Regions from separate parts of the Bacillus sp. m3-13 genome, predicted to be linked through region 1. Evidence: riboswitches for the same ligand, from Rfam matches in the RefSeq annotation. Region 1 holds a riboswitch; each other region holds the start of a gene.
What was found. A riboswitch is a leader RNA that binds a small molecule or an ion and turns the genes downstream of it on or off. The one in region 1 is predicted to bind S-adenosylmethionine.
Positions count from the first base shown of each region.

Region 1 (3,279 bases):
AATGCTATTCGCAACACTTCCATCGTTGCATCACGGAAGCTTAAACTGCTGTTTTCAATTGTTTCTTGCTGCTTTGCTGAGCGACCGAAAAGCTTTAACGTCGTGAGCCCTTGCAACGTATCAAGAAACGTTCCGGAAAAAGCATTCAGTTTATCCATCTGCTCTTCTGATTTTTTCTTTGTTTTCAAGCCTACCACAATCATGAAAATGGGAATGAACGGCGCCGTGATTAGTATAATCAAACCTGTATTCACATGCTGGCTGAATGCCGCGATTAAGATCATGATCGGGATGATGCTCGATTGAATGACCTGTGGCACATATCTGCTGAAATACGGGTCAATCTCATCCACCGCATCCATCATCACGCTCACCTTTTGACCGGACTGCCCCTTAAGGGAAGCTTGAACCGGACTGTTGGAAAATTTCTTGAGCAACGCAATCCGGAAATCTCTCTTTACTTTTGCAGCAAGCTTCACTCCAGTAATGCCGCTCCAATAGGTCAACCCCGCTCGTGCAGCCAATACTACCAGGAGGCCACCCAGGAATGGCAGTATTTCTTGAAAAGTGTGGCCCTTTAGGAAGACTCGATCCACGATGGTGACGAAAAAATACGCCTGCCCGATAACCGTTGCCCCTGTCAGGATGGCAATCAAGATCAGCGTCATCCTTGTGCCTCTATGTGATTTAGCGATCGTATTTAAATCAGTCATTATGTTAAATCCCTCTTTTCTATTAATGAAAATCGGATTGTATAGTTTAGTTAGTGAAAAGTTTCACATACTTTATAGTTAACATTATATAACATGCTTCATTGAATTTCCTCTTTCGGGATTGACCATTTTATGACAAAAAAATTCTTCTACTACTTCACTTCTACCCCACTCCTTCACCGCATAAAATTAATTCATCCAGAAAAAAACATTGCATTTCACACCCACCTGTTGTAAATTAGTAAAATAATTAAATTGTTCAGATAATTAAATAGTGAACTTTCTTATCCAGAGAGGTTGAGGGAATGGCCCGAAGACACCTCAGCAACCAGCAGCGCCCGTTAGAATGGACGTTGAAAAGGTGCTAATTCCAGCAAGCTGTGATGCTTGCAGAGATGAGAAGAATGAACTTTTCGATAAAAGTCTTCTTCTTATAGAAGGCTTTTTCTTTTTATTCCGATAAAGCATTAAAGCCCCTGCCCTCTGGAAGAAACGATTGTCACTTACCATATAGGAGGCCCATTCATGTATAAAACGGAAACAAAAGCTTGCACAAATCGGAAATCGCTCAGAAACTGCCACTGGAACGGTCAATCCGCCTGTTTTATTTTTCCACTGCCTATCGACACGAAGGTATTGGGCAGTCAACAGGATACGACTATACAAGAACCGGCAATCCCACACGCCATGTGTTGGAAAAAGCAATTGCAGACCTTGAGAGCGGCGACCAAGGGTTTGCCTGCAGCTCCGGCATGGCGGCGATATTGACCATCCTATCCCTTTTCAAGTCCGGAGATCACCTTATCGTCTGTAAGGACTTGTACGGCGGCACGTACCGCCTTTTTGAAGAAGGCTATAAAAAATAGGGGACTGTGTTGTAGCTATGTGGACACAACCGACCTTTCAGAAATCGAAAAAGCTATTACTTCCCAAACGCAGGCTATCTTTGTGGAGACTCCAACTAACCCCCTGATGGTAGAAACAGACTTAGAAGCAGTCTCGGAGCTCGCGAAAGCGCACGGACTTCTACTGATCTGTGATAATACGTTCTACACTCCTGTTCTATTAAATCCCATAAAATTAGGTGCGGACATCGTCATTCACAGTGCGACCAAGTATCTTGGCGGGCATAATGATGTGCTGGCAGGACTGATTGTCGCAAAAGGCGTGGAGCTTTGTGAATCCCTTTCGCTTCACCATAATGCAGCAGGTGCGGTTCTCAGCCCATTCGACTCCTGGCTGTTGATCCGCGGCATGAAAACCTTGTCCCTTCGCATGGAACGGCATGAAAAGAATGCGCAGCGAATTGCGACATACTTAGCTCAGCATGATTCCATCACAGATGTACTTTATCCGGGAAGAGGCGGCATGCTCTCCTTCCGCATCCAAGACGAGGCATGGGTCAATCCGCTACTTCAAAACTTGAACCTTATTACGTTTGCCGAAAGCCTTGGCGGCGTGGAAAGCTTCATCACCTATCCTGCCACGCAAACGCATGCGGACATTCCCGAAAAAATCCGCATAGAGACCGGTGTATGCAACAGATTGTTACGCTTTTCGGTCGGCATTGAAGACGCAGAAGACTTGATTCAAGATTTAGAGGCGGCGCTGAAAGCTGCTTCCATCCAAAAGGAGGTCCTATCATGAGCCATTCTTTTCAAACGAAGTTGTTACACAACCGCCATAAGTTTGATAAAAGCAATGGTGCGGTGAGCGTGCCCATACAACACGCATCCACTTTTCATCAGCCTGATATCGATTCCTTTGGCAAATATGACTATGGACGCTCTGCCAATCCGACCCGGGAAGCACTCGAAGAAACAATTGCCCACTTAGAAGAAGGAACGCGAGGCTTTGCTTTTTCATCTGGAATGGCTGCGATCTCGACTGCTTTCCTTCTTCTTTCACAAGGTGATCACGTATTGATTTCAGAAGACGTATACGGCGGCACTTACCGGATGGTTTCTGAGGTACTTACCCGTTACGGTGTGGAGCATACGTTTGTAGATATGACAGATTTGGAAAAAGTGAAAGCAGCCATCCAGGCCAACACTAAATTGCTTTATGTAGAAACACCATCCAATCCATTGTTAAAAGTAACGGACATCACGGCTGTGGCTACTCTCGCCAAATCAATCGGATCTTGGACTTTCGTCGACAACACCTTCTTGACGCCTTCCTTGCAAAAGCCGCTGGAGCTTGGTGCCGACCTTGTTCTGCACAGCGCAACGAAGTTCCTGTCCGGACACAGTGATGTCGTGGCAGGGCTTGCGGTGGCAAAGGATCCTGTGCTTGCCGACCGTTTAGCCTTTTTGCAAAATTCCTTCGGCGCGGTGCTTGGTGTCCAAGATGCATGGCTCGTCCTAAGAGGGCTCAAAACGTTACATGTAAGGCTGGAGCAGTCCCAAAAGTCCGCTTATAAAATAGCCAGTTATTTAGAAAAACATCCTGCCGTTAAAAAGGTTTATTTTCCAGGATTGACGACACATCCTGGCTTCACCCTTCAACACAGACAGGCGCAGGGACCTGGAGCTGTCCTTTCTTTTGAATTGCACAGCGAGGAGGA
Region 1 is NZ_ACPC01000019.1:66,443-69,721, reverse strand. Features, by position in the region: gene cydD (thiol reductant ABC exporter subunit CydD) at 1-713, opposite strand, end outside; SAM riboswitch class I at 995-1,115, shown strand; partial or broken gene M313_RS23365 (methionine biosynthesis PLP-dependent protein) at 1,243-2,360, shown strand; gene metC (cystathionine beta-lyase) at 2,357-3,279, shown strand, end outside.

Region 2 (3,279 bases), on a different contig from region 1:
AAAAGCATCTGCCAGAAGTGTTGGTTCGATTAGAAAAAGCCGGCTATGAAGCATCCTGCCATGCCACAACCGGACATGGAGATGCGACAGAAGCGGCTAGGCTGGCAGTTGAACGCAGGTATGAGCTTGTGGTGGCAGCTGGTGGAGATGGAACAATCAACGAAGTAGTCAACGGGTTGGCAGAACAGGACTACCGTCCACAACTTGGCATTATTCCAGTTGGAACGACCAACGACTTCGCCAGAGCACTTGACCTGCCACGTGATGATATTTTAGCTTGTGTCGATGTCATAGCAGAAGGCGTTCCGATGCCAGTGGATATCGGAAAAGCCAATGAACAGTACTTCATGAACATTGCCGGTGGCGGAAAAATGACCGAGCTATCATATGAAGTACCAATCAAAATGAAGACCATGCTTGGCCAACTTGCCTACTACCTTAAAGGAATTGAAATGCTTCCATCTATTCGCCCCACAAACGTAACGATCGAATACGACGGAAAAATCTTTGAAGGCGAAATCATGTTGTTCTTAGTTTCATTATCGAATTCAGTAGGCGGTTTCGAAAAGCTTGCGCCAGACTCCTGCATGAACGACGGCATGTTTGATATGATTATCCTTAAAAAAGCAAACATCGCAGACTTCATCCGTATTGCTTCCATGGCATTGCGCGGAGATCATGTGAAAGATGATTTAGTCATCTATACGAAGGCGAACAGGGTAAAAGTAAACACACAAGAGAAGATGCAACTAAATCTAGACGGGGAGTACGGTGGACTGCTTCCAGGCGAATTCGTCAACCTTTACCGTCATCTAGATGTCCTTGTAACCGAAAAGCGTAAAAAAGTAGAAATGGCTAAATGCGAATAGTAATAAGCAGCGGAGGAGAAAGCCGCTGCTTATTTTTTTGAAAATTATGCGGGATCACTTCTCCATAGGAATCTCGCATCATTTTTATTTTATTGCAACATACGCAAGGAAAAACATGTTAATGTTGAATAAAATGGAAATGCTAGGAGGGGTTAGTAGTGGTTAGGAAAAAAAGAATGAAGTCTAAGGGGATTTTTAGGAAGGGTAGCTTGAAAAGTCTAGTCGTTTTGTGTGGACTCACCATCTTGTTAGCCGGTTGTAATATGTTCGCACAAACAGATCCGGACCCTGAATTCACCATTTCCTCCACTTCTGTCGGCATGGGTGGAAATGAGTTGGAAACCGTGCAATATGTGCGCTACTCCATGATTCTTACATATAATGACAGCCTGAAAATAGCGGAAGATACGGTGGAGCCCTTGCTTGCAGGCTGGTTAGAGGAGCGTATGCTTGACCATGAAATTGAATTGGCAGAGGAAATAGGGAAAGGTCAATTTAAGTTAGAAGGGAAAGTGACGTTTGATCCAAACGGCTTATCAAAGGTGGATATGGTGAAACTTGAAGAACAAGAAGAAACCGTCCAAGGTGTTCTTTTTGAAACGGCGGCGGGGGATTACTATCAAGCGGCAATCATTGATTCGGAAACCAAGCTTACAAAGATTGGGGAATGAAGTAGCTTACTAGGACCAACTTCCTAAAAATAAAAAAATCTAAAAAAACAGTCAATAACATTGTTGACAATTCATATAAGTATGGTAGGATTAATTTTATCAAAAACAACAAATGAATCGACGCTTATCTAGAGCGGCTGAGGGACTGGCCCGTTGAAGCCCGGCAACCTGCGAACAGCAAGGTGCCAATTCCAGCAAAATGGATACCCATTTTGGAAGATAAGGTGCAGTATACATACGATGCGCCTTTTCCATAATGGGAGAGGCGTTTTTTATTTGGTGAAATGGAGGCGAGCCAACTGGCAAAGTCAGAATGGGAAGATGTTGTGACCCACTTGGAAAGAATGCTGCAGTCAATCAAATTTGGATCTATCACCCTAGTCGTACAGGATGGAAAAGTCATTCAAATAGAAAGAAACGAGAAGGTTCGCCTTCAAAAAAAATAAATACTCGCTGACCAGACAAACTGGAGGCGGTCACTTTACATGATGCTTGGCTTGGAACAACCAGCCAGCACCGGTAAAGGGGCTGCCTCTTTTCGTTGGAAAAGAAAGGAGCCGTTACACCATGACGCAGAAAATAACGTACGAAAACTGGGAGGAGATCTCGTCCACCTTTGTGGTTGATGATGACTCAAAAGGGGCCAAAGCTGTTTTGGAATGGGCGTTTGGAACTTATGAATCCAATGAAATCATTTATGCCTCAAGCTTTGGGGCCGAGGCAGTGGTGCTGATCGACCTAATTCAAGAGGTAAAGCCTGATGCACAAATTGTTTTTTTAGATACCGACTTGCATTTTCCAGAAACCTACAAGGTCATTGAACAGATAGAAAGTAGATACCCAACTTTACAGATTGAAAAGAGGAAACCTGCGCTCACCTTGGATGAGCAAGCTGCAGCGCATGGCACGGCTCTTTGGAAAAGAAATCCCGGACAGTGCTGTCAAATCCGCAAGGTCGAGCCATTAAGAGAAGCAGTCTTGCCGAGAATGGCCTGGATCTCCGGCCTGAGAAGGGAGCAGTCACCAACGCGTGCAGGCACGAATTTCCTCAACCAAGATGACAAATTTCAAAACATCAAGATTTGTCCGCTCATCCACTGGACATGGGAAGATGTTTGGAATCATATTCGAAGCCGGGGACTTCCGTATAACGAGCTCCACGATCATGGCTATCCAAGCATCGGCTGTTTTCCCTGTACCCAGGCAGTCGGTGTGGAAGGTGATTCCCGTGCTGGCCGCTGGGCGGGTAGCGGGAAGACGGAGTGCGGCCTGCATACAAATTAAGGCTGGTTGTGAAGTGGAGGAGGAAAAAACATGTTAGTTATCATAGCTGTCATCGTTGGTCTATTTTTCGCCATGAATATCGGGGCGAGCGGTGCGGCAGCATCCATGGGAATTGCCTATGGTGCAGGAGTTGTTAAAAGGAATGTGGCCTTGGTACTATGCGGGATTGCGGTGTTCTTTGGGGCGTGGCTCGGCGGTGCCGAAGTCGTTAAGACGATGGGAAGCGGCATTGTCCCGCAAAGTACCTTTACGGTGGCCATTGCCCTGATCGTGATTGCATCTGCGGCCCTGTCTTTATTTTTAGCCAATGTATTTGGCATCCCGCTTTCCACCAGTGAAGTAATAGTCGGTGCAGTGGTCGGTGCCGGAATTGTCTATCAATCCGTGTTTGTCGGAAAGCTTGCCTGGATTGTTTCATTCTGGCTGCTGACCCCGGTTATCGCATTTTTGCTAGC
Region 2 is NZ_ACPC01000008.1:45,617-48,895, forward strand. Features, by position in the region: gene M313_RS0101865 (diacylglycerol kinase) at 1-869, shown strand, start outside; gene M313_RS0101870 (hypothetical protein) at 1,028-1,540, shown strand; SAM riboswitch class I at 1,662-1,766, shown strand; gene M313_RS24900 (YezD family protein) at 1,825-1,986, shown strand; gene M313_RS0101880 (phosphoadenylyl-sulfate reductase) at 2,108-2,824, shown strand; gene cysP (sulfate permease) at 2,855-3,279, shown strand, end outside.
Region 2: it holds a riboswitch for S-adenosylmethionine, as region 1 does, so the genes downstream of both, M313_RS24900 (YezD family protein) here and M313_RS23365 (methionine biosynthesis PLP-dependent protein) in region 1, are expected to answer to the same signal.

Region 3 (3,279 bases), on a different contig from region 1:
GATAAATTCATTCCACCAACCAGGGTTTTCTTTTGAACCGACAGAAACCTGATTTCCTGATAGAGCATGGCATATGACAATCACTTCACCCGTTGGATTTCCTTTTCTTTCATATGCTATCTCCACATCAGGGAGTTTTTTTCCGTTTTCTAAAAGCAGCGTTCCGATCGATACCTTATTGGTATGTTCCGTTTGACAGCTCACAAATGCCCACTCATTTCTATATGTTTTGACTGACTGCAGCTTGTTTGGATTTTCCGGTAGCAACGAAAAGTGCTTGATCTAAATCATGTTTCAGATCCTTTAGTGATTCAATTCCGACAGATAAGCGAATCAGATCTTCCGTTACACCGGACTTGATTAAGTCGTCACCAGATAGCTGCTGATGTGTGGTGGAAGCCGGGTGAATAATCAAAGATTTTGCATCCCCTACATTTGCCACATGGGACCAAAGTTTAATGCTGTCAATCGCCTTTCTCCCTGCATCTCTCCCACCTTCAATTCCGAAGTTTACAATGGATCCATTACCTTTACCCAAATATTTTCTGGCAAGTGTATGTGCCGGGTGATTTGGTAGTCCAGGATATGATACCCACTCTACTGCAGGGTGGTCTTCTAGGTACTTTGCTAATTCCAAGGCATTCTCGTTATGCTTTTCCACTCGTAAATGCAAGGTTTCAAGTCCCTGTAAAAGTAAGAATGCATTCTGAGGACTTAAGCACGCTCCAAAGTCTCTTAATAGTTGGACTCTTAGCTTAACAGCGAATGCAAGATTCCCAAAAGTCTGTGCATACTTGATTCCGTTGTAGCTCTCATCCGGCTCTGTGAATCCAGGGAAGTTTGGATGGTCCCAGTTAAAGTTCCCCCCATCCACCACTACACCGCCAATGGTTGTTCCATGTCCGCCAATCCATTTAGTGGCAGAGTGAACAACGATGTCTGCTCCCCACTTGATAGGATTGCAAAGGTAAGGGGAAGCAAAGGTGTTGTCAATGATCAACGGAATATAGTTATCATGAGCGACCTTTGCTACTGCCTCTACATCCAGTACGCGTAAGCTCGGGTTTCCAATAATCTCACCGAATATCGCTTTCGTTTTCGGTGTAATGGCATTGCGGAAATTCTCAGGGTCTGTTGCATCTACGAATTTCACCTTAATTCCATACTTAGGCAGTGTTACAGCAAAAAGATTATAGGTGCCCCCATATAAATTTTCCGCTGCAACAATTTCATCTCCAGCATGCGCAATATTTAAAATGGCAAACGCTATTGCTGACATTCCAGAGCTTGTCGCAACAGCAGCTGCCCCTCCTTCTAAAAGAGCCAGTCTTTTTTCTAACACATCTACAGTCGGATTCATGATTCTTGTATATATATTGCCAAATTCATTTAACGCGAAAAGATTTTGAGCGTGATCCGTGTTGTCAAAAACATAGGAGGTTGTTTGATAAATAGGGACTGCCCTTGAACCTGTTGTCGGGTCTGGCGTTTGTCCTCCGTGCAATAATACTGTTTCCACATCATAATTTGGTTTTGTCATCCTACATTCCTCCAATTTTCTATTTTCAACAAAATAAAAACCCCTTCCTAAGAAGAGGTTTAAAAATCCTCCTCTTATCTCTCAGGCTACTTCGCCTGCAGGAATTAGCACCAACTCAAGAAATTAAATTCTTGAAGGTTGCCGGACTTCATCGGGCCTGATCCCTCAGTCACTCTGGATAAGAGTTATTTAGTTGGTTAATACGTTAAAACATAATAGTTATATAATCTACGATATTTCTAAGGAGAAATAATTATTACTAAAACTTTTTGCAATTATAGCAACTGGAAAGCACAAAAGTCAATACAATATTCTGAACTTTTCAACATAACTTTCTGCTTCCACTAAATTCCTGAAAGCAAACTACTTGAAAGTCAAAAAAGGTCAAAGTATAATATCCATACAACCTACAAAGGTCAAAATAAGTCAAACTTTTATCAAAGGTGACATGTTTCCCTTTCAAAACAATGGAGCATCTCACACCAATATGAGGAGGTAGCAGAATGATGAAATGTCAAAAATGTGAAGTAAATAACGCAACCATTCAATTTAAATTTCGCTCTAATAACGAGCAGACACAACTTGTCTTATGCTCTTCCTGCTTTGAGGAAGTAAGAGCACAAATGACATCACCGACTCCAAACGGTTTTTTCTCTGACTTCCCTTTTGGAAATGGCTCCCCTAATGAGGAAGGCCACATAAACGGGAAAGCGCAAAACCCACCAATAGGAAGCAAAAAAGGTGGAAGCATTCTTGAAGAGCTAGGTAAAAATATAACCAACATTGCCAAAACAGGGCTTATTGATCCTGTTATTGGCCGTGATAAAGAAATTAAACGTGTAATTGAAATTCTAAATAGAAGAAATAAAAACAACCCTGTTTTGATCGGGGAACCAGGTGTAGGTAAAACTGCCATCGTGGAAGGACTAGCTTTGAAAATTGTTGAAGGCGATGTCCCTTCCAAATTAAAAAACAAGGAAATTTATTTGCTTGATGTAGCCTCCCTTGTCGCAAACACAGGTATTCGCGGTCAATTTGAAGAACGCCTTAAACTAGTAATTGCAGAACTACAAAAAAGAAAGAACGTCATATTATTCGTAGATGAACTTCACCTTATAGTTGGTGCCGGATCTGCAGAAGGTTCTATGGATGCTGGTAACATTTTAAAACCTGCATTGGCACGTGGCGAACTCCAATTGGTCGGGGCAACGACTTTAAAAGAATACCGTCAAATTGAAAAGGATGCCGCACTTGAACGCCGTTTTCAGCCGGTAACCGTGAAAGAGCCTTCTACGGATGAGGCATTAAAAATCATCAAAGGTATTCAATCAAAATATGAGGAATATCACCAAGTTTCTTATTCTGAAGATGCCATTAAGGCATGCGTAGAATTATCACACCGCTACATTCAAGATCGTTTCCTACCAGACAAAGCAATCGATCTTTTAGATGAAGCAGGTTCTAGAAAAAATCTAACGCTAAATACGATTGACTTGGAGCAGATTGATGCTCGTCTGACTCAAATTGAGGAAGAAAAAAAGGCCGCATTATCGAAGGAGGATTACGAAACTGCTGCCAAATTAAGAGACGAAGAGGAAGAGCTTGAAGAAAAAAGAAATTCCAACGATCAAACGGATGCTGTGCGTGGTCAGGTGACATTGGAAGACATTCAACTCATCATGGAAGAGATGTCAGGAATACCAGTTGGTAAACTGCAGGCGGATGAACAGGCAAAGCTT
Region 3 is NZ_ACPC01000012.1:126,421-129,699, reverse strand. Features, by position in the region: gene metX (homoserine O-acetyltransferase MetX) at 1-204, opposite strand, end outside; gene M313_RS0105460 (O-acetylhomoserine aminocarboxypropyltransferase/cysteine synthase family protein) at 221-1,540, opposite strand; SAM riboswitch class I at 1,612-1,725, opposite strand; gene M313_RS0105455 (ATP-dependent Clp protease ATP-binding subunit) at 2,047-3,279, shown strand, end outside.
Region 3: it holds a riboswitch for S-adenosylmethionine, as region 1 does, so the genes downstream of both, M313_RS0105460 (O-acetylhomoserine aminocarboxypropyltransferase/cysteine synthase family protein) here and M313_RS23365 (methionine biosynthesis PLP-dependent protein) in region 1, are expected to answer to the same signal.